4 regions of the Neisseria sp. HMSC15G01 genome follow, and region 1 is predicted to be linked to each of the others. Evidence: predicted binding sites of a transcription regulator. Region 1 holds the regulator's gene; each other region holds the start of a gene.

What was found. The regulator FNR, encoded in region 1, switches genes on or off when oxygen is low (the NO sensors DNR and NnrR bind a similar motif). The targets are predictions, from matches to a motif close to TTGATNNNNATCAA.
Region 2: the regulator FNR is predicted to act here: its motif matches at 2,864-2,877, upstream of HMPREF3139_RS02780 (universal stress protein).
Region 3: the regulator FNR is predicted to act here: its motif matches at 1,948-1,961, upstream of HMPREF3139_RS08225 (cytochrome-c peroxidase).
Region 4: the regulator FNR is predicted to act here: its motif matches at 3,728-3,741, upstream of gnd (decarboxylating NADP(+)-dependent phosphogluconate dehydrogenase).

What each region holds. Positions count from the first base shown of each region.
Region 1 covers NZ_KV792657.1:48,048-53,782, forward strand. Annotated here, with positions in the region: gene argF (ornithine carbamoyltransferase) at 1-610, shown strand, start outside; gene HMPREF3139_RS02140 (TraB/GumN family protein) at 709-1,695, opposite strand; gene HMPREF3139_RS02145 (DUF1289 domain-containing protein) at 1,734-1,979, opposite strand; gene hemN (oxygen-independent coproporphyrinogen III oxidase) at 2,049-3,470, opposite strand; gene fnr (fumarate/nitrate reduction transcriptional regulator Fnr) at 3,633-4,367, shown strand; gene HMPREF3139_RS02160 (CysB family HTH-type transcriptional regulator) at 4,454-5,404, opposite strand.
Region 2 covers NZ_KV792669.1:17,927-23,661, reverse strand. Annotated here, with positions in the region: gene miaB (tRNA (N6-isopentenyl adenosine(37)-C2)-methylthiotransferase MiaB) at 1-200, opposite strand, end outside; gene HMPREF3139_RS02790 (hypothetical protein) at 274-669, opposite strand; gene hemL (glutamate-1-semialdehyde 2,1-aminomutase) at 868-2,151, shown strand; gene HMPREF3139_RS02780 (universal stress protein) at 2,235-2,699, opposite strand; gene HMPREF3139_RS02775 (tRNA threonylcarbamoyladenosine dehydratase) at 2,886-3,662, shown strand; gene HMPREF3139_RS02770 (hypothetical protein) at 3,676-4,143, shown strand; gene HMPREF3139_RS02765 (segregation and condensation protein A) at 4,236-5,132, shown strand; gene brnQ (branched-chain amino acid transport system II carrier protein) at 5,134-5,735, shown strand, end outside.
Region 3 covers NZ_KV792687.1:41,842-47,576, reverse strand. Annotated here, with positions in the region: gene efeO (iron uptake system protein EfeO) at 1-821, opposite strand, end outside; gene efeU (iron uptake transporter permease EfeU) at 834-1,658, opposite strand; gene HMPREF3139_RS08225 (cytochrome-c peroxidase) at 2,054-3,229, shown strand; gene HMPREF3139_RS08220 (FKBP-type peptidyl-prolyl cis-trans isomerase) at 3,369-3,698, shown strand; gene HMPREF3139_RS08215 (BolA family protein) at 3,825-4,073, shown strand; gene HMPREF3139_RS08210 (class I SAM-dependent methyltransferase) at 4,224-5,018, opposite strand; gene bioH (pimeloyl-ACP methyl ester esterase BioH) at 5,074-5,735, opposite strand, start outside.
Region 4 covers NZ_KV792687.1:20,990-26,724, forward strand. Annotated here, with positions in the region: gene lpxC (UDP-3-O-acyl-N-acetylglucosamine deacetylase) at 583-1,497, shown strand; gene ggt (gamma-glutamyltransferase) at 1,734-3,503, opposite strand; gene gnd (decarboxylating NADP(+)-dependent phosphogluconate dehydrogenase) at 3,980-5,428, shown strand; gene HMPREF3139_RS08115 (D-2-hydroxyacid dehydrogenase) at 5,624-5,735, opposite strand, start outside.

The DNA of each region.
Region 1 (5,735 bases):
CAACGAGTTTCACCCGACTCAAATGCTCGCTGATGCGCTGACGATGCGCGAGCATAGCGACAAGCCTTTGAACCAGATTGCGTTTGCCTATGTCGGCGATGCGCGTTACAACATGGCCAATTCGTTGCTGGTGTTGGCTGCGAAACTGGGCATGGATGTGCGTATCGGTGCGCCGAAAAGTTTGTGGCCGTCTGAAAACATTATCGAGACGGTGCAGGCTGTTGCCAAAGAGACCGGCGGACGGATTCTGTTGACGGAGAATGTGAAAGAAGCCGTGAAAGGCGTGGATTTTATCCATACCGATGTGTGGGTCAGCATGGGTGAGCCTAAAGAGGCGTGGCAGGAACGTATCGATTTGCTGAAAGATTACCGAGTTACGCCCGAATTAATGGCCGCGGCGGAAAATCCGCAAGTTAAATTTATGCACTGTCTGCCTGCTTTCCATAATCGCGAAACCAAAGTCGGCGAATGGATTTATGAGACATTCGGCCTGAATGGTGTGGAAGTAACGGAAGAAGTTTTTGAAAGCGAAGCCAGCATCGTGTTTGATCAGGCAGAAAACCGGATGCACACGATTAAAGCGGTGATGGTGGCGGCATTGGGCGATTGATTGTTACGCTCAATATTGCTTACTGCTTCATTTAATAGAGATTAAATAAAGGCCGTCTGAAAGAAAGACTTTCAGACGGCCTTGTCGTTTGATTGGATTTATTGCCAAATCAGGACTTTGGGTTCGGGTGTTACTTGATAGCCTTCTTTACGCAGTAGTTCGATTAGACCTTTTTCGCTGGGTAAATGGGCAATGCCGACAGCAAAGAGGGTACTTTGTTTGGCAGATTGCTTGCGGATTTCAGGCAGCCATGCCAAGTTGCGACGGATCAGAAGGTCGTTTTTCAGCCAATCGGACATAGCTTTGGCGTATTTGGTATCAACAAGTTTGAGGGTGCGTTGTTCGGTTTCTTCCAAAAGTGGGATGAGTTCTTCAAAGCGGCCGTCTGAATAGGCTTGATGGAGTTTTTTGACATCTTCGGTTTCTTCTTTATAGGTTTTAATACTGGCTTTCAGAAAGTTGAGCATGGTTTCTTCAGGCTGAGCTTTGAAGATCGCGGTAACATCGTCCAAACTTTCTAATGAACCACGCAGCTTATTGATGTCGGCGGCCGCGTTGGTCAGCAACATATCTGCACCGGTTTCTGCGCTATACCCTCGGGGAAATGTACTGCCGGCAAAAATGAATGCCGCCCACGGATGGAGTTTGTCGGCAATTTGGGTGATGGGTCGGCTTTCTTCATTTTGCGAATAGATTTCTTGTAAAAGACGGAAATCTGCTTTGCCGAGCTTACGGCTGAGTGGTTCGGTACTCATGACTTCCTTGAAGTATTTTTGATACATTTTTGCCGTTTCCGGGCTGCTGTCCGGCAATGCGTCAACTTCTGTCGTCAGTTGGGCGGTGGATTGCAACAGTTTGACTGCATCGGAAGACAAGGTTTGATTGGTTCGTCCCATATGGATGGTGCCGAGCAGGTAGGAATCGGGTTGGCCTTCTTTGCTGATTTTCCAAACATTGCTGGTGAGTTTAGGCTGCTGCCAGTTGAGTTCGGCGGGTTTGTTGTCGGATGAAGTTGCGGCGGGTTTGCAGGCGCCCAGGGCAAGGGCGGTCAATGGTACAAGCAGGCAGGCAAGCAGTTTTTTCATGTTTTTCCTTATTGTGGTGTGCGGTCGGCAAGGGCAATTTAGAAATCGAGCAGGTTTTGAACCGGATGTTCGCCCGTTTCGGTTTTTTCCAGTTTGCGGTTGCGGATTTTGGCCTTCCTGAGGGATAGAAGGTGCATGACTTGATGTTTTTGGCTATCGGTCATCTGGAGCCAGTACAAGCGCTCTTCCCGGCTGCGCAGGCAGCCTTTGCAATAACCTTTGGCATTGGCTTCGCAAACGCCGATGCAGGGGCTGGGAATGGGGAAGAAATCGGGTTGATCCATTTTGTGTTGCTTTTGATGTGAAAAAAGGCCGTCTGAAATATAGCACATATGTTCAGACGGCCTAAGTGTTTATACGGTTTGCGAGTATTTGGCTTTGGTTTCTTTATGGCGTAAATGGTAGTCGAACACCATGGCGATGTTGCGGATCAGGAAACGGCCCTTCGGCGTAACGGTCAGGCCGTGCGGTTTGAGGTGGACCAGGCCGAGGGTTTCCAGTTGCTTCATATCTTCCAGTTCCGCTGCAAAATAACGGCTAAACGGAATGCCGAACACGCTTTCGTAAATCCGATAGTCGAGCGAGAAGCGGCACATCAAATCCTGAATGATGTTGCGGCGCAAAATGTCGTCTTGATTGAGCTGGTAGCCGCGCATAATCGGCAGGTGTCCGGCGTCGAGTGCGGCGTAATAGGCATCGATATCGCGCTCGTTTTGGGAGTAGGTGCTGCCGATTTTGCCGATAGAGGACATGCCGATCGCCACCAAGTCGCAGTCGGCATAGGTGGAATAACCTTGGAAATTTCGTTGCAGGAAACCTTCTTTGAGTGCGATGGAGAGCTCGTCGTCAGGTTTGGCAAAGTGGTCCATGCCGATGAAAACGTAGCCTCGCTCAGTCAGGGTTTGGACGCAATATTGCAGCATATCGAGTTTTTCTTCACTGCCGGGTACGACATTGGTGTCGATACGGCGTTGCGGTTTGAAGATATGCGGCAGGTGGGCGTAGTGGTAGAGGGCAAGGCGGTCGGGATCGAGGGATAAGACTGTATCGATGGTGGTTTTGATGCTTTCGGTGTTTTGGTGCGGCAAGCCGTAAATCAAATCGACGCTGACCGATTTAAACCCGGCTTCACGCGCGGCATCAATCACTTCTTTGGTTTCTTCGTAGCTTTGAATGCGGTTGACGGCTTCCTGTACTTTAGGGTCAAAGTCTTGAATACCGACACTCATGCGGTTGAAACCGAGTTTGCCCAATTTGAGGACGGTTTCACGGCTGACTTTACGCGGGTCGATTTCGATGGAGTATTCGCCGTTGGGAATCAGCTGGAAGTATTTACGAATCATGTCGAAGACGCGTTCGAGTTGGTCATCGCTCAGGAATGTGGGCGTACCGCCACCGAAGTGGAGCTGTGCGAGCTGGTGTCTTCCGCCTAAATGAGGTGCCAGCAACTCCATTTCTTTTTCCAGATATTGGATATAGGCATCGGCACGGCTTTTGTCTTTGGTAATGATTTTATTGCAGCCGCAGTAATAGCAGATGGTATTGCAGAAGGGAATGTGGATGTAGAGCGAAAGGGGTTTGTTGAGCGCACCCATGTTGCGCAGGTTTAAAGCTTGGATATATTCGGCTTCTTTAAAGCCTTCATGGAAGCGGTCGGCGGTCGGATAGGATGTATAACGTGGACCGCTTGATGGCAAACTGGCAATTAATTCACGATCAAATTCCGGTAATTCATTGTTTGTGTTGGTGTTATTTGAGATGGGGATGATTTTCATGGTCGGGGCTTGTAGTATGAAGTAAGGAAATTAGGGAAAATTTTAGTCAAAATTTCGATAGTTTGGTAGAATGCCTCATAATGATATGCCGACTTTGACATGGGTCAATAGTTATTCGGCTTAATCAGGGGTTGAGAGAATTAAGCAAATTAAAGGTGCGTTATGGCTACACACAATGCAACACATCAAATGAAAACCTTGTGTTCCACATGTTCTTTACGAGAACTGTGTTTGCCTGTCGGACTAATGCCTAACGAATTTTCACAATTAGATGCGGTTATTCGTCAAAGCCGCCGTCTGAAAAAAGGTGAATACCTGTTCCGTGCCGGCGAGCCGTTTACCTCTTTGTTTGCCATCCGTGCGGGCTTCTTTAAGACAACAGTCGCCAGCCAAGATGGACGAGATCAGGTAACCGGCTTTTTTATGTCGGGCGAGCTGATCGGTATGGATGGGATTTGTTCCCATATTCACAGCTGTGATGCTGTGGCTTTGGAAGACAGCGAGGTATGCGAGCTTCCGTTTACACATATTGAAGAACTCGGTCAGGATATTCCCAGCCTCCGCTCTCACTTTTTCCGCTTGATGAGTCGCGAAATTGTTCGAGATCAGGGCGTTATGCTGCTTTTGGGCAATATGCGCGCTGAAGAGCGATTGGCGGCATTTTTACTCAATCTGTCTCAGCGTCTCTATTCACGAGGTTTTGCCGCCAATGATTTTATCTTGCGGATGTCGCGTGAGGAAATCGGTAGCTATTTAGGGCTGAAACTGGAAACGGTCAGCCGCACCTTATCCAAATTCCATCACGAAGGCTTGATTTCGGTTGAACACAAGCACATCAAAATCCTAGATGCGACGACTTTGAAGAAAATGGTTTCCGGTTGTTCACACGCTATCTGAATCTGAGGCCGTCTGAAATATTTCAGACGGCCTTTTTAACAAGAATTAAAGAATAATTGTTAAGTTGCGCAAGTGATAGTCAAATTTTAAATTGAAAAATCTTCAACAACCGGCGTGTACAGAATGCGGTCGACTACTTCTCTGGTCAGTTTCGGTGCAAACATCTGGATAAAGTCATACGCGTAACCGCGCAGGTAAGTATCCGAGCGTAAGGCTATCCAAGTGGGCGACGGTTCAAATAAGTGTGCCGCATCAATCAGCTGCAAATCTTGATCAACCGCGGGATCGTACGCCATTTTGGCCATCAAACCAACGCCCAAGCCTAAGCGTACATACGTTTTCAATACATCCGTATCGGCAGCCGATAAGGCAACATCAGGTTGCTCGATATGCGCTTTATTAAAGGTACGCGCGATACTGCTGCCGGAATTAAAAGCAAATTCGTAAGTAACCAGCGGAAAAGAAGCCAAATCTTCAAGGCTTAAAGGATTGCGGCAGTCCAAAAGAGGGTGGTCATGCGGAACAATGACGGCATGGTTCCATTCATAGCAGGGCAGTTTGCCCAACTCGGGATGATCGTCAATGCGTTCGGTAATAATTGCCAAATCCGCTTCGCCGCTGCTGACCATTTGCGCAATGGCAGAAGGGCTGCCTTGTTTGATGGTCAAATTGACTTTAGGGTAGTTTTTGACAAATTCCGCAACGATTGTGGGCAAGGCATAACGCGCCTGGGTATGCGTTGTCGCGATGGTCAGCGAGCCGCTGTCGTGATCGGTAAACTCGCTGCCGATATTTTTAATGTTTTGTACATCACGCAAAATTCGTTCCGAAATATCTAACACGGCTTTGCCCGGTTGCGAAACGGAAACCACACGTTTGCCGCTGCGGATAAAAATTTGGATACCCAATTCTTCTTCAAGCAGGCGGATTTGTTTGGAAATGCCGGGCTGGGATGTAAAAAGCGCATCGGCAGCCTCGGAGACATTCAGATTGTGCCGGTAAACTTCAAGGGCGTAACGTAATTGTTGCAGTTTCATGGTAGCAGTACCGAATACGTTGTTATTGTGGATTTTGTGCGACAAACGGCATGTAATTTAACATATTTTGCCCAGTTTTGCCCCGAGTTTTGAAAATGGTTGTTTTTAATGAAAATATCTTTTAATGATATGAAAACAGGAAATTCAGGAAAGAAGAGGGAAAGGGGTTTTGTTGTTTTTGTACAACTTTAGGTAGGTGAATTGTCTGATTTTGCCCTAAATTAATGACACAAGATTGATTTTTCGGCATGATTAACTACTAGGAAGCAGGCACTTCATGATTGTTTGAAGGCATCGAGTATTGACAGTTTGCCTTGCGCTTCTTTATAGT
Region 2 (5,735 bases), on a different contig from region 1:
CGTACGCGGCCCAAGTCGGAGAAGACTTTCTCTTGCGCTTTTTCACGCACGGAGCAGGTGTTGAACAAGATGATGTCGGCGTCGTCAGGTTGGGTAACCTGCTCGATACCGCCGTGTTCTTCGGCGAGGACGGACAGCATTTTTTCGCTGTCGTACTCGTTCATTTGGCACCCGAAGGTGCGGATAAATACTTTTTTCATGGTTTGTTTTGATTGATTTGCTTGTTGTAAAAGGGTTCAGACGGCCTGTGCAATACTCTGGCCGTCTGAAAAATTATTCTTCCGCCTTTTTCTGCTTTTTGGCGTGTTCGATGAACCTGTCGGCTTCGGCGTCGGTCAAAATCCAGATTTCGCGGACGAGGCGGCTCTCTTCGTTGTATTTGAACGCAACGGCTTTGCCGGTTTGATTCAGCAGGCGGCCCATGGGGATGAAACGGTCGTTTTCATCGTGGATTTTGGTAAAGCGGGTGATTTGCAGTTTGGCTGCGTTGCCGTCCACAATGCCCAAGGTCAGCAGGCGCGTCCAAGAAAAACCGCCTTTGCTGACTTTCAGATAAGGCAGATCGACAGTTTTTAAAACGGCCACGTCCATATCATCAGGCAGGCTGCGTTGTGCATGGACGAGGGAGGACGCCAAAAGGGCGAGGCTGAGTATGAGTCCGCGTAACATGATGCTTTTCTTTTATTGTTTCAATAGGTCGCGGATTATAGCACAAGCAGGAAAAATGTGGATAGAGTGTTTGTTTTTAAAGAATAATTTTGATTTTGCGCCCGATTCTTATTTTGAAGCTTGGGCCGTCTGAAAAGGATTTGGTGTTAAAATGGCTCCGATTTGATTTTCAGACGACCTCTTACGAAAGAATTGACCATGAACCGTAATGAAAGCTTGTTCAATCGCGCCAAAGCCATTATTCCCGGCGGCGTGAACTCTCCTGTGCGCGCATTCGGCAGCGTCGGCGGTGTGCCGCGCTTTATCAAAAAGGCAGAAGGCGCGTATGTTTGGGACGAAAACGGCACGCGTTATACCGACTATGTCGGCTCTTGGGGCCCTGCGATTGTCGGCCATGCCCATCCTGAAGTCATTGATGCCGTGCGCGAAGCAGCATTGGGCGGTTTGTCGTTTGGTGCGCCGACTGAAGGCGAAATTGTCATTGCCGAAGAAATCGCCAAAATCATGCCGTCCGTCGAGCAGCTGCGCCTTGTCAGCTCCGGCACGGAAGCAACGATGACCGCCATCCGTCTGGCACGCGGTTTTACCGGCCGCGACAAAATCATCAAGTTTGAAGGCTGCTACCACGGCCATTCCGACAGCCTGTTGGTGAAAGCAGGCAGCGGCCTGCTGACGTTTGGCAATCCTTCTTCCGCCGGTGTGCCTGCCGACTTTACCAAACATACTTTGGTACTCGAGTACAACAATATCGCCCAACTGGAAGAAGCCTTTGCCCAAAGCGGCAATGACATTGCCTGTGTGATTTTGGAGCCTTTTGTCGGCAATATGAATCTGGTTAGGCCGTCTGAAGCCTTTGTCAAAGCCTTGCGCGAATTAACTGAAAAACACGGTACCGTGTTGATTTACGACGAAGTGATGACCGGCTTCCGTGTGGCGCTGGGCGGTGCGCAATCTTTGCACGGCATCAAACCTGATTTGACCACCATGGGCAAAGTGATCGGCGGCGGTATGCCTTTGGCGGCGTTTGGCGGCCGTAAAGACATTATGGAATATATTTCCCCATTGGGCGGCGTGTATCAGGCAGGTACATTGTCCGGCAATCCGATTGCGGTTGCCGCCGGTTTGAAAACGCTGGAAATCATTCAGCGCGAAGGCTTCTATGAAAACCTGACTGCCCTGACCCAACGCCTTGCCAACGGTATTGCCGATGCGGCTAAAGCACATGGTGTTGAATTTACGGCGGATAGCGTGGGCGGTATGTTTGGTTTGTATTTTGCCAGCCATACGCCGCAAAACTATGCCGACATGGCGCGTTCCAATATCGACGGTTTCAAACATTTCTTCCATGGTATGCTCGACCGCAATGTCGCATTCGGCCCGTCAGCTTACGAAGCCGGTTTTGTTTCCGCCGCGCATACGCCTGAGTTGATTGACGAAACCATTGCTGTGGCACACGAAGTGTTCAAAGAAATGGTGAAATAAAAGTTGAAGCTGTAATGTGAAATGAAAAAAGGCCGTCTGAAAAATATTCAGACGGCCTTTCGCTATTTTAAATAAATGCTTGATTATGCTTCTTCGGCTTTGCTGCGGATAATCAGCAGAGGCAGGTGGCTTTGACGCATTACGGTTTCGGCGAAGCTGCCCATCAGCAGGTGCATCAGGCCGGTGCGGCCGTGTGTGCCGAGTACCAGCAGGTCTGCACCGTTGTTGTCGGCGTAGTCAACCAAGTCTTGCGCCATTTCGCGCGCGCCTTTGTTGGCAACCAACAGGTGTTTCACGATGTTTTCAACGCCGCTTTCACGCGCTGTTTTTTCTGCGAAATCCAAAACTTCGTTGCCTTGGGCCACTGCGGCGGCTTCGTAGCTTTCGTGTTGCAGGAATTCAGGAGCCAAAGCCATGTATTCGGCAGGGTTGGCAACGTGAACCAAAGTCAGTTGGGCTTTGTTGAGGCTTGCCAGTTCGGCGGCGTGTTTCAATGCATTGAGGGAGGTCTCGCTACCGTCAACGGCTACAACCAGATGTTTGTACATATTTATTCTCCTTTTGCGCCGAGTAGCGGCACTTTCGTTTAATATGAAATCAGAACTTGTCTGAATGTGAAACGATTATAAACTCTTTCGGGCGGGTACAACAGCCCATCTGCTTTCAAGTATAATGTCAGTCCGATTCGCCTGTGGCGTTTTTCATTAATTTATTGATATATCACAAGGTTACTTATGCAGGACGCCGCTTTTCTTTCTTCGCGCCGCTTTGGCGGCATTGCCAGACTTTACGGAGACGAAGCACTGGTGCGCTTTTCGCGTGCGCATGTGTGCGTGGTCGGTGTCGGCGGCGTCGGCTCGTGGGCGGTGGAAGCTTTGGCGAGGAGTGGTATCGGTCGTTTAACGCTGATTGATTTGGACAACGTTGCCGAGTCCAATGTTAACCGTCAGTTGCACGCTTTGACCGATGATTTCGGTAAGGCAAAAGTTACCGCTTTGCGCGAACGCATTGACCAAATCAATCCGCAATGCGAAGTGACGGAAATTGAAGATTTTGTGACCGAAGACAATCTGGACGAGCTTTTCAGACGGCCTTTTGACTTCGTCATCGACGCCATTGACCAAATCCGTGTCAAAGCGGCGATGGCGGCGTATTTCGTGCAACATAAGCAACCGTTTATTATCAGCGGCGGTGCGGGCGGACAGAAAAATCCGGCTTTGATCCAAACCGCCGATTTGAGCCGCGTCACCCACGATCCGCTGCTTTCCAATTTGCGCTACACCTTGCGCAAACGCTACGGCTTCAGCCGCGATACCAAAGAAAAAATGCGCGTGCCTTGCGTTTATTCAATCGAGAATATTACGCCGCCGCAATCCGGCGAAGCGTGTTCGAGCGATGCCGCACCGCAAGGTTTGTCCTGCGCGGGCTACGGCGCGAGTATGCTGGTAACGGCTTCGTTTGGATTGTATTGTGCACAGGCTGCGGTGGAGCATATCGCGGGGCGGAAGTGAGGGGTAGAGGAAGATGGTTAAGAACCGATTTTTTAAAGCCTACTTTATCGCCAGCCTGATTTATGCGGTATGGTTCGGCGTATTGATGTATGCTGTCGATCCGATGTTTCTCGATGTGATGGAATGCAATACGCTGCCGGGCGATTATTTGTGTGTGCAAAGCGGTTATAACCGCCCGTTCACCACTTTTCTTTATCCGTTTCTGTCCGTCGTGATATTCAGCCTTTTACACGCCGGTATCATGAAATGGCGCAAACGCCGTTCGGTTAAAATGATTTGGCTTTTGGTCGGCTGCGAAAGTTTGCTGTTGTTGGCTTTGATGGTGGCGATGCTTGCGAGGGATGGTTTTGTGTTTTCTCGCGATATTGGCTCGGTACTGACGGGTACGGTTTTCGCCAGCCTGCCGCTGTTGGGTATGGCCTTGGCCCAGACCTTTGCCGTCGCCATTGTTTCTTTGCAAATCAATCGTAAAAACCGCTGATTTTTATATTAAAAACGGGTTGTCCTTGTTTCAGACGGCCTTTTGTTGATGAAACTTCTTACTAAACTTAAAAAGAAAAAGACCCTTTAACCATGCCTTCAGAACACCTTATTTCTTCCACTGCCGCAACGCCGTCTGAACATACCGTTGCGTGGGTGTTCGGTCAGCCTGTTACCGATGTGCCGCAGGATTTGTTTATTCCGCCTGATGCGTTGAAGGTGGTATTGAGCAGCTTCCAAGGGCCGTTGGATTTGCTGCTGTACCTTATCCGCAAGCAAAATATCGATGTCCTCGATATTCCGATGGTGAAGATTACTGAGCAGTATCTGCACTATATTGCCCAAATGGAAGCGTATCAGTTTGATTTGGCGGCAGAATACCTGCTGATGGCGGCGATGTTGATTGAAATTAAATCGCGCCTGCTGTTGCCGCGTCCTGAAGAAGTTGAGGATGAAGAGGCGGATCCGCGTGCCGAGCTGGTGCGCCGTCTGTTGGCTTACGAACAAATGAAACTGGCGGCTCAGGGCTTGGACGCATTACCGCGTGCCGGACGTGATTTTGCTTGGGCGTATTTGCCGCTGGAAATTGCGGTCGAAGCGAAGTTGCCGGAAGTGTACGTTGCCGATTTGACGCAGGCTTGGTTGGGTATTTTGTCGCGTGCCAAGCATACGTGCAGTCATGAAGTGGTGCGGGAAACCATTTCTGTTCGTGCGCAGATGACAGCGATTTTGCGTCGTTTGAACGAAAGCGGTATCAGCAAGTTCAGCGATTTGTTTAAACCGGAGCAGGGCGCGACATATGTGGTGGTCAATTTTATTGCATTGCTGGAATTGGCTAAAGAAGGCTTGGTGCGTATCGTGCAGCCTGAAAATTATGGTGAAATCGAAATCAGCCTGAAAGACGGTTTGGAAACAAACGAAGCCGAAATGTTTTCAGACGGCCTTGAAGCCGATGAAACCGATAACGAAAATTTGAAAAAAGAGAACTAAAATGAATTCGACGACAAGTCATAACAAAGCTTCTTTATGGGCGGTGGGCTTAATGCTGTTTGCCCTGTTTTTTGGGGCAGGGAACCTGATTTTTCCTGCTTTTTTGGGACAGCAGGCCGGTGATAACTGGCTTTCGGCCATGTTCGGCTTTTTGCTGACGGGCGCAGGTTTGCCATTGTTGGGCGTGATTGCCGTCGGCTATTCCGGCTCGCGCGATGTGGAAGCATTGGCCTCCCGTGTTGCGCCTTGGTACGGCGTGACTTTTGCTACCGCGCTTTATCTGGCAATCGGCCCTCTGTTTGCCATGCCGCGTACGGCGACAGTATCTTTTGAAACCGCGATTTCCCCTTTCATTGATGAATCTTGGAAAAGCATCGCATTGGCAGTATTCAGCCTGGTGTTTTTCGGCATTACTTATTGGCTGTCGATTTCTCCGGGGAAGCTGGTTGACCGTATCGGTAAAATTCTCACGCCTGTTTTGTTGCTGTCAATTGCGATATTGGTCGGCTATGCCGCCATTAACCCGATGGGCGTGCCGCAGGCGGCGCAAGGCGATTTTGTCACTCATCCGTTGGTTAAAGGCATTTTGGAAGGCTATGGCAC
Region 3 (5,735 bases), on a different contig from region 1:
ACCACCTTACCCGGAGGAAACGCCAATGCGTCGATTTCTTTTTGCAGTGCTTCGACATCGGTCATCAGTTTGGCTGCAATTTCCTTCACGCCGGATACGTCTTTTTCTACCCAAAGGGCGTGTTCGATACGGTGGAAGCCGGTAAATCCGGCATCTTTCGCACCGTCTTTGAAGTCGTCTTCACGCGCATCGATGACGGGGTCGAGTTCGCTGAAAAGCTCGGCAATCGGTTCGATACGTTCGTAATGGACGCGGGTGGCGGCAAACAGGGATTTGGCCTTTTCAATGTCGCCGGCTTTAACGGCTTCGGTAAAGGTTTTGGTTTTCGCCACCAGCTCTTTAACCTCGCCTTGAACGTAAGCTTTATAGTCGGCGAGCGGTTGGGACAGTTTTTCCAAATCCGCTTCGTTGGCAGTGTCTTTGAAGCCGCTGTCGGTAACAATCAGCTTACCGCGCGGATTTGTCAACAGGCCGCAAGTCATTTCGTATTCGCCCGGCAGTAGGGTAACGGTCATTTTGTCGGATAAACCCGGGGCGATGTTTTCACGCTCGTCCACCACCATCACGCCTTTCAGGATTTCCCATTCCAGCTTGCGGCCGCTGTCGTTTTTAATGTTGAACACGACTTGGCCGCTGGGGACGGTCAATTCCATCGGTTCGCAGGCAGTATCGTTCACACCGATATTGACCGAACCGTCGGCATTGGCGGCAGCGGATGCGCCTGAAGCGGCAGGCGCGGCTTTTTCGGCTTCAGGCGGCTGACACGCGGTCAAACCCAGAGCCAGCATTACAGACAAAGCAGTCAGATTGAATTTTTTCATTTTACTTCCTTCTTATTTAGTTAACGTTTTTGCTGGCGCACTGCCGCGCAAAAACCAAATCATGACGGGAACCAGATACAGCAGCCAAATCAGGACTTCGCCTTCGGTTGGGTGGTCGGTATAGCCGAAGAAACCGCCGAGCAGCACGCCTAAAGGGCTGTCTTCATGCAAATATTTCGATGTGTCGAAAGCAATATCCTGCATCACATTCCATACGCCGGCCTCATGCAGCGCGCGAAACGAACCGGCCAGCAGACCGGCCGCCACCACAATCAGAAACGCGCCCGTCCAACGGAAAAACTTCGCCAAGTTCAGGCGCATACCGCCCTGATAAATCAGCGTACCGATGACAACTGCCACCAACAGCCCCAACACCGCGCCTATCGGCATAGACCACGTCGGGCTTTGCTGGAACACGGCAAGCAGGAAAAACACGCTCTCTAAACCTTCGCGCGCCACAGCCAAAAACGCCATGCCGACTAAGGCCCACCCCTGGCCGCTGCCGCGGTTCAAGGCCGACTGAACAGAATCCTGAAGATGTTGTTTCATCGAACGCGCGGCCTTTTTCATCCACAAAATCATGTACGTCAGCATAGCCACGGCCACCAGGCCGATGGCGCCGACCACCAATTCCTGTTCTTTTTGCGGAATCTCGCCGGTAGCGGAATGAATGCCGTAACCAATACCCAAACACATGACCGAAGCCAAAAACACGCCCAGCCAAACCTTCGGCATCAGCTCGCTGTGTCCCGACTGTTTCAAAAAACTGGCAACAATGCCGACGATCAGGGCGGCTTCGATGCCCTCGCGCAGCATAATCAATAAAGCAATCAGCATAAAAAACTCTAAAGTGAAATGTTCATTTGTTAACGCATTTATAACGCTTTATGCTTAATAACGCAAATTATTTTTATTTTTTAATAACCCCATATTTATTAAGATTTTTTAAAATAAAATAACGGACGTAATCAATAAAAACTAAAAGGCCGTCTGAATAAGGCCGTCTGAATTTTATTTTTTCAGACGGCCTTAATTTATCTAAGCAATTGTAAATAAATAATAAAAAAGTTCCATAGTATAAATTTCCCTATCAGTGATATTTTCAGAATTTATCAAATTTAAAAGGTTGATTTACAACAAAAATTAAAACCGCCTTATCTTTTATAGTTGGCATATTGCTGGTGCAATCAGCAATCCATGACATAACAAACGCATAACAAAGGAACCCTCCTATGCCACGTTTAAAACTCCACCAAATCGCTTTGGCTTTGGTCGTTTCTGCCGCGCTGACCGCCTGCGGCGAGAAAACGGCTCAAACAACCGAAACCCCTCAAGCAGCTTCTGCCGCGAGCGGTGCCGATGCTGCCGCAAGCACCGCCGCTGTTTCGGCCCCTCAAAATTCTGCCGATGTTTCTGCCGAAGACAAAGCCCTGTTGGAACGCGCGCAAGCTACGTTCAAACCTTTGCCTGACTTAGCCGAAATGCAAAAAGTTCGTCCGTTTACCGAAGAACAGGTCAAACTCGGCCAACAACTTTGGTACGAAAACCGCCTGTCCAAAGGCAACACCGTCAGCTGTAACTCTTGCCACAACTTGGCAACTGCCGGCGTAGACAACATGCCGACCAGCGCGGGCCACAAAAGCCAATTCGGCGGCCGTAACTCCCCAACTGCTCTGAATGCCGCCTTGTTGGGCAGCCAATTCTGGGACGGCCGTGCAGCCGATGTGGAAGAACAAGCCGGCGGCCCATTGCTCAACCCGGTTGAAATGGCCAACGCTACCGAAGCCGATGCCGCCGCCAAAATCGCCGGTATCCCTGAATACCAAGAAAAATTCAAAGCCGCATTCCCTGAAGACGGCGCGGTTTCCTTAAAAAACATCACCACCGCATTGGGCGCGTTTGAACGTACCCTGCTGACCCCGACCCGTTGGGACGACTACCTGAAAGGCAACGTATCTGCCCTGAGCGAACAAGAACGCAAAGGCGTACGCGCATTTATGGACAACGGCTGTATCGCTTGTCACAACGGCGTCAACTTGGGCGGTACCATGTTCCAAAAATTCGGCTTGGTGGACGGTCCTTACTGGAAACACATCGACGATCCTAAACACGACAAAGGCCGTGCGGACGTAACCAAAAAAGCCGAAGACGAATTCTTCTTCCGCGTTCCCGGCTTGAGAAACGTCGAACGCACCTACCCATACTTCCACAACGGCAGCGTTTGGGAACTGGATAAAGCCGTCAACATCATGGCGAAAGCTCAATTGGGTAAAACCCTGGCTCCGGAAGACACTGAAAACATCGTTGCCTTCTTGAAAGCCCTCTCCGGCAATGTTCCAGAGTCTGCCCGAACCATGCCTGAGCTGCCTGTATCCACCGATGTCAAATCCCAACCTGACAACAAATAAGGTTTAGCACAAAACAAAGGCCGTCTGAAAATCCGTTTCAGACGGCCTCTTTGTTGCCGGCCATATGGGCGCATTTGTTTCACGATTCCACACAATATGGTAATCTTGAGCCGATTTTCACCATACATCCGAAAGGAACATCATGAGCCTGATTATTGAAGACTTGCAAGAAGGCCACGGCAAAGAAGCCGTCAAAGGCAAAGAAATCACCGTACATTACACCGGCTGGTTGGAAGACGGTACCAAATTCGACTCCAGCCTCGACCGCCGTCAACCGCTGACCATCACTCTGGGCGTCGGCCAAGTGATTAAAGGTTGGGACGAAGGCTTCGGCGGCATGAAAGAAGGCGGCAAACGCAAGCTGACCATTCCTTCCGAAATGGGCTACGGCGCACACGGTGCTGGCGGCGTGATTCCTCCACACGCAACTTTGATTTTTGAAGTCGAGCTGCTGAAAGTGTACGAATAAGCATTTGACGCTTCAAAAGACCGAGGCCGTCTGAAATCCGAAGTTTGGTTTTTCAGACGGCCTGTTTTTATCAAGATTCGGTATAATGCCCTCTTTTACAAGCAAACCATTTCCCAAGGAACCACCATGCTTTTATCCGAACAAGTCAAAACCCTGATTGAAGGCGTTACCCCTTGCGAACACGTCGAAGTCGAAGGCGACGGCCATCACTTCTTCGCCGTAATCGTTTCCTCCTCATTTGAAGGCAAAGCCCGCCTCGCCCGCCACCGCCTGATTAAAGACGGCCTCAAGCCGCAACTCGAAAGCAACGAATTGCACGCACTGTCGATTTCCGTTGCCGCCACTCCGGCCGAATGGGCTGCCAAACAGGCTTAATTCGGAATCAAACAAAAGGCCGTCTGAAAACTTTTCAGACGGCCTTTTTCTTTTCATACATATTAAACAGCGCAGGCAATCAATACAAACGCCAAACCGCATTCGACAACACGCAATCGCGGTGTCAACCCTACCGGCACAACCGCCAAACTAGCCCTGCCGTTTCGGGAAAAACTGCACCACATTCTCCCCTTGCGGCAACACCAATTTCTTCACGGCATGGCCGTACACGGTTTCAAGCGTGATGTTCAGACGGCCTTCGTTTTCAAAAATCTTATCCACACATTCCTTGGCCGCTTGCGGATTGCTGAACTTTAACGCATTCCACAATCCCAAGGTTTCCATGTCCTGCCAAAACGTTCCGGCTTTTTTATAGCTCAACTCAAGCTTGGCCGTGTCGGTTACCGGATCGTAAAAGCCGTTGTCGGCGAGCATATCGCCCAAGTCGTGCATATCAATCAGCGTGGGCGCTTCGCATTCGATGCCTTCATGGTTCAGACGGCCTGTCAGCTCGCTCAGGCTGTCGCGGCCAAAGTGTGTGAAAAACAATAATCCGTCGGTTTTCAAAGCGACGGCCCAGTTTTTCAATACCGGCAAAATATCGTCGGCGCGGCTGAGGCTGAGATTGGCCCACAACATATCGGCGGATGCTTCGGGCAACGGCGCGGTCAGGGCTTGGTAATGCTGCGGAATGGTTTTGCCGGTCAGCTTCTGCCAGAAACCGCCTTTGCGCGCGGCAGCGGCGGTTTTCAAAAAGTCGGCATTCGGATCGTATTCTTCAAACACGGCGTCGGGATAACGCGCGGCCAGCAGGCTGCGGCTGATGTCGGCATCGGCACCAATCAGCATGATGCGTTTGGGTGCATTGCGGACCAGCTGCAGGCGCTCGTCGGTGTCTTGGGCGAGATGGCGGTGAATCTGCCAGCGTTTGTCTTGTTCGGTCATGGTGGGTCGTGTCAGCGGGCTTTGCCCGACAATGTTTTTATGGTTTAAGGCTGTTTCAGACGGCCTTTTCGACAAAATTGCGGTAGGTTTCGGCAAATTCGTCGGCATGGCTTAAAAAGGGCGCGTGTGCGGCTTTGTCGATAAGGACCAGCTCGCTGTTGCTCAAATGGCGGTGTAAATATTCGCCCATGCGCGGCGGTGTGATGGCGTCTTTCTGTCCAAACACCAGCAATGACGGCGTTTGAATAAGCGGCAACAGCGGACGCGCGTCGGCATGATTGACGGCTTCAAGCGCGGCCTGTAAGGCGGAAGGCGTGCCGCAGCGCGCCAAATCGGGCAATATGCGGTTTAAGATTTCGCCCGAATGCGGCGTGTGCAACAGTTGCAGTTGTAGAAACTGTTTAATATGTTTGGCATAATCCTGCTGGAATGCGCCGACCATCTTGCCCAAGGCAGGTTGCGCCAAGCCTTCGGGATAATCCGTGTCGGCAGTCAATCGGGCAAAACTTGCCGTCAGGCAGAGCGATTGGATTTTGTCGGGATAAAGCGCGGTCAAATACAGGGCAACCAGTCCGCCCAGCGACCAGCCGAGAATGTGTGCCGGCGTGTCGATTTGTCCGGCGAAGGCTTCGGCAACGGCGGCAATATCAAACGGTTCGGCAAAAGGCGCATCGCCGTGTCCGGGCAAATCAAGCGCGTGGACGTCCCAATTGGCAG
Region 4 (5,735 bases), on a different contig from region 1:
CTTTCTAGGATTAAAGATAATTACTTTTAAGTTGTTTGATTTAAATAAAGAAAACATGAAATTCTTGTTTGTAGGAAAATATCAGGTAAATCGAATCAGTCCTTAATTTTGATATTTTATTTCATAAAAACCTTTTTCCAATCTTAAAAGTTTCATAAGTTTATGGAAATCATAAACTTAGTTCTATTTCCTCCGTATTTTGCCATTTTTGTGTTGATAATTCAGTGTTTTCTTCAAATTATAATATTTTAATTTTTAAAATGATGATTTTGATGAAGAACCAAACCATCTGTGGATAACGGAATAACTTTCTTTAAAACCAATTTGATAGTCGCTTTTTATCTTTGAGGCCAACCCCAACTGAATGCCGGAATAAAAAAGGATAGAATCTTAGTTCTTCTATTTTTCTGTGGATAAAACCCAAATTACCCACTTCAATTTCACATGCTATTGTGGATAATTAAAATTTTGAAATTCACACCCGCAAAACATCCATATTGGCAAATACTATTAAAAATGATGGCTTGTTTTTTCCTTTTTAACGTATCATTTGCCCATCAGACTTTTTAAAAGGAAGCAATTATGCTGCAACGGACTTTAGCCAAATCAGTAAGCGTTACCGGCGTTGGCCTGCATTCGGGCGAAAGGGTCGCTCTGACTTTGCATCCTGCCGAAGAAAACAGCGGTATTTCGTTCCGCCGTACCGATTTAAGTGGGGAAATGGGCGAAATAATCAAATTGAATCCTTATTTGATCAACGATACCCGCCTCTCTTCAACCATCGTTACCGATAAAGGCGTACGCATCGGCACGATTGAACACATTATGTCGGCTCTGTCTGCCTATGGCATCGACAATGCCTTGATTGAATTGAACGCGCCTGAAATTCCGATTATGGACGGCTCCAGCCTGCCGTTTATTTACCTATTACAAGATGCAGGCGTTGTCGATCAAAAAGCCCAAAAACGTTTTCTAAAAATCCTCAAACCCGTTGAAATCAAAGAAACCGGAAAATGGGTGCGCTTTACGCCTTATGACGGCTTTAAAGTTACTTTAACCATCGAATTTGATCATCCCGTATTCAACCGAAGCGCACCTACTTTCGAGATTGATTTTGCAGGAAAATCCTATATCGATGAGATTGCCCGTGCCCGTACCTTCGGCTTTATGCACGAAGTGGAAATGATGCGCGCCCACAATCTCGGACTGGGCGGCAATTTGAACAACGCCATCGTGATTGACGACATGGATGTTTTGAATCCGGAAGGTTTGCGCTATCCCGATGAATTTGTCCGCCACAAAATCCTTGATGCGATTGGCGATTTATACATTGTCGGCCATCCGATTATCGGCGCATTTGAAGGTTACAAATCAGGCCATGCCATCAATAATGCGCTGTTGCGTGCCGTTTTGGCAGATGAAACCGCTTACGAATGGGTTGAGTTTGCCGATGACGAAGATTTGCCCACCGCTTTTCACGAGTTGCCGGCAGCCTGATAGAAAATAGATAAAGCAGTCCAATGAAAAGGCCGTCTGAACCTTTCAGACGGCCTAAATCATGTCATTTTCCACAAGTAATTATCCACATATTCATCCTTTTTATCTTATTGAAAAATAAAAACATTAAAATTTAGCGTTATTCTTATACACATCTTATCCATATTTTTTCCTAAACTAAAAGGCCGTCTGAACAACTAGGTTTCAGACGGCCTTTGCATGTCAAACCGACAATATCAATCGCCCATGACCTTGCCTTCACGGCGCGGGTCGGCGCCGCCGAGCAAACTGTCTTTGCCGATCACAATGCCTTGCACGCCGGAATTCAAATCGCGGATTTGGACTTTGTAGCCCAATTTTTCCAACGCAGCCGCTTTATCCGCAGCCGCTGTTTTATCCTCGATTTCATACTGGCTGCCGCGATTGAGCATATTCGGCAGTGAAATTGCCGTCTGAATGTCCATACCCCAATCGATATGCGCCACCAGCGTTTTAGCGACAAAACCGATAATGCGGCTGCCACCCGGCGAACCGACCGCCATATAAGGTTTTCCGTCTTTCATCACAATGGTCGGCGCCATCGAAGAACGCGGACGTTTTCCACCGGCAACGCTGTTTGCCACCGTTTTACCGTCCTCTCCGACAGGATTGAAGGCAAAATCGGTTAATTCGTTGTTGAGCAGATAACCGTTTGCCATCAGCCCCGAACCGAACGCGTTTTCAATCGAAGTCGTCATCGACACGACATTGCCGTCTTTATCCACAACCACCAAATGGCTAGTAGACGGTAGCTCGACCGCCATGCCCTGCGCGTATACCTTGCCGAACTGACCTGCCTGAATAGTTTCCAATGCCTTGTCAGCTTTGCGGATTTCTTCGGCACGCGGTTTCAAATAAGCCTGAGAAATCATGGCGCGGGTCGGAACGTTCACAAACGCAGGATCGCCGACATAATAATCACGGTCGGCAAAAGCAATCCGCGACGCATCGCCTATCCAGCGCCAACTGTGAATATTTTCCGATCCCAACGCCCTCATATCCTGATTTTGTAAGACGCCCAAAATCTCACCCAAAGCAATCGCGCCCGAACTTGGCGCGCCCATGCCGCAAACTTCATATTCACGATACGGCGCGCAAACCGGCTTACGCTCGATAACTTGATAGTTTTTCAAATCCGCCATGCTGATTTTGCCAGGATTATCCACAGCACCGGTAACGGCACGAACAATATTCTGCGCCTGCATTCCCTGATAAAACGGCGCACTGCCTTTTTCCGCCAACAGGCGTACGGAACGCGCAAATTCAGGGTTTTTCAAAACCGTTCCCGAAGCCAAAGGTTTGCCGTCAGGCAGGAAGTAAGCGGCGGTTTGCGGATAACGTTGCAAGGGTTCCAAATTTTGTTCGATGGATTTCGCCATACGCGGAGAAACGGCAAAACCTTGTTCCGCCAAAGTAATCGGTTTCTCAAACAAACTTGCCCAGGGCAATTTGCCGTAACGCTTGTGGACATCTTCCAGCAGCTTCGGAATTCCCGGCACACCGACCGAACGGCCGCCGACCACTGCTTTCATAAAGCCCATCGGTTTGCCGTTTTCATCCAAGAAAAGTTCCGGCGTTGCCGCTTTCGGCGCCGTTTCTCGGGCATCAAACGTCGTCAGCTTTTTCGCCTTATTGTCCCAATACACCAAAAACGCACCGCCGCCCAATCCGGAAGACTGCGGCTCAACCAGTCCCAAAGTTGTCTGCATGGCAATCATCGCATCTATCGCACTGCCGCCGCGCTTCAAAATTTCATAACCGGCTTCAGTTGCCAGCGGATTGGCAGACGCCGCCATATAATGCTTGGCGCGGATTAATTTCTGCTCCGTCAGCCCTGTTCCTTGCTCCGGCGCATGGTTATCCACAGATACAGAGGGCAGGGAAACTTGAGGCTTTTGAACCGGCTGTTGCGCACAAGCGGCCAAAATCAAAACGGATAACAGGTTAATACTAAAGGAAAACTTCATATGCACACCCTTATTGAAATATTTTCAGACGGCCTTTTCCCAGCTTAAATAAAAGGAAATATGAAAATAACTTGAAATAAAAAACCATTTGACTATTTCTCTAGTCAATCAGTTCCAATTGGAGAAGTATAAAACAGGCTAAGATTGTGCACAGGCAAAAAGTTACCCACAGAATAAAGCAGTAGGAAATTTTTATCCACATCTGCAAACAAGGCCGACAATACTTTATCCTCATCAAAAAATATCAGCTAAGTATTTGAAAAATTTTTGTAATCAAAGTTATCAACAAGCTGTGTCTGCACTCAATATCATCTTCTATTTATTATTTAAAATCTTATTTATAGTTTGTTTTCCCAAAGGCCGTCTGAAACGTAAAGGCATCTTTTCAAAAAATTAAAAAGTTAAGGATTGTTAAAAAGTTGTAAATCAGCTAGAGTTACGGTTGATAAATTAAATTAATAATGGAGCTTCCATCAATGAAAGGCGATATCGGCGTCATCGGCTTGGCCGTTATGGGTCAAAATTTGATTTTGAATATGAACGATCGCGGTTTCAAAGTCGTGGCGTACAACCGGACCACCGCTAAAGTAGACGATTTTCTCAACGGCGCAGCTAAAGGTACCAACATTATCGGTGCCTATTCATTGCAAGATTTAGTGGATAAACTGGAAAAACCGCGCAAAATCATGATGATGGTTCGCGCTGGCTCTGTTGTTGACGATTTTATCGAACAACTCGTTCCGCTTTTGGACGAAGGCGACATCATTATTGACGGCGGTAATGCCAACTATCCTGATTCCACCCGCCGTACACACGAGCTGGCCGCGAAAGGCATCCGCTTTATCGGCGCGGGCGTATCCGGTGGCGAAGAAGGCGCGCGTCACGGCCCGTCCATCATGCCCGGCGGCGACGAAGCCGCATGGCCCGCCGTCAAACCTATCTTCCAAGCCATTGCCGCCAAAACCCCGCAAGGCGAACCCTGCTGCGACTGGGTCGGCCGCGACGGCGCAGGCCATTTCGTCAAAATGGTGCACAACGGCATCGAATACGGTGATATGCAGTTGATTTGCGAAGCGTACCAATTCATGAAAGACGGTTTGGGCCTGTCTTATGATGAAATGCACCAAATCTTCAACAAGTGGAACAAAACCGAACTGGATTCTTATCTGATTGAAATTACTGCCGCGATTTTGGGTTACAGAGATGAAAACGGCGAACCTTTGGTCGAAAAAATCCTTGATACCGCAGGTCAAAAAGGCACAGGCAAATGGACCGGTATCAATGCCCTCGATTTGGGTATCCCGTTGACCCTGATTTCCGAAGCCGTGTTTGCACGTTGCGTGTCCGCGTTTAAAGACCAACGCGCCCAAGCAAACAGCCTGTTTGGCAAAACCATCAGCCCCGTCGAAGGCGACAAAGCCACATGGGTGGATGCTTTGCGCCAAGCCCTGTTGGCATCCAAAATCATTTCTTATGCACAAGGCTTTATGCTGATCCGCGAAGCCAGCGAAAACAACGATTGGGCATTGAATTACGGCAATACTGCCCTCTTGTGGCGCGAAGGCTGCATCATCCGCAGCGCGTTCTTGGGCAACATCCGTGACGCATACGAAGCCAATCCTGATTTGGTATTCTTGGGTTCCGATCCTTATTTCAAAGGCGTGTTGGAAACCTGTCTGCCTGCATGGCGTAAAGTGGTGGCCAAAGCGATTGAGTACGGTATTCCGATGCCTTGCATGGCTTCCGCCATTACCTTCCTTGACGGCTACACTTCCGAGCGTCTGCCGGCCAACCTGCTGCAAGCGCAACGCGACTACTTCGGCGCGCACACTTACGAGCGTACCGACAAACCGCGCGGCGAGTTCTTCCATACCAACTGGACAGGCAAGGGCGGCGATACCGCTTCAACCACATACGATATTTAATTTGCCTGAGCAAACAAAAGGCCGTCTGAGTATTTCAGACGGCCTTTTTATAGGGTTATCCACAATGAAGAATGAAACGATTTAACCTATTTTATAGATAACTTTATGAAATAAATAAGAATTAATAAAGGCCGTCTGAATATTTCAGACGGCCTTTAAAATTGTTCACAACCTTATCAACAGGTTTTCCATAGATTAAACCAGATTTTGCGGATTACCGGCCACAAAGTGGTTGATATTGTCTAAAAGGATGTCAAACAGGCGGTTGGCGGCCTCTTGGCTTGCCCATGCAATGTGTGGCGTGACG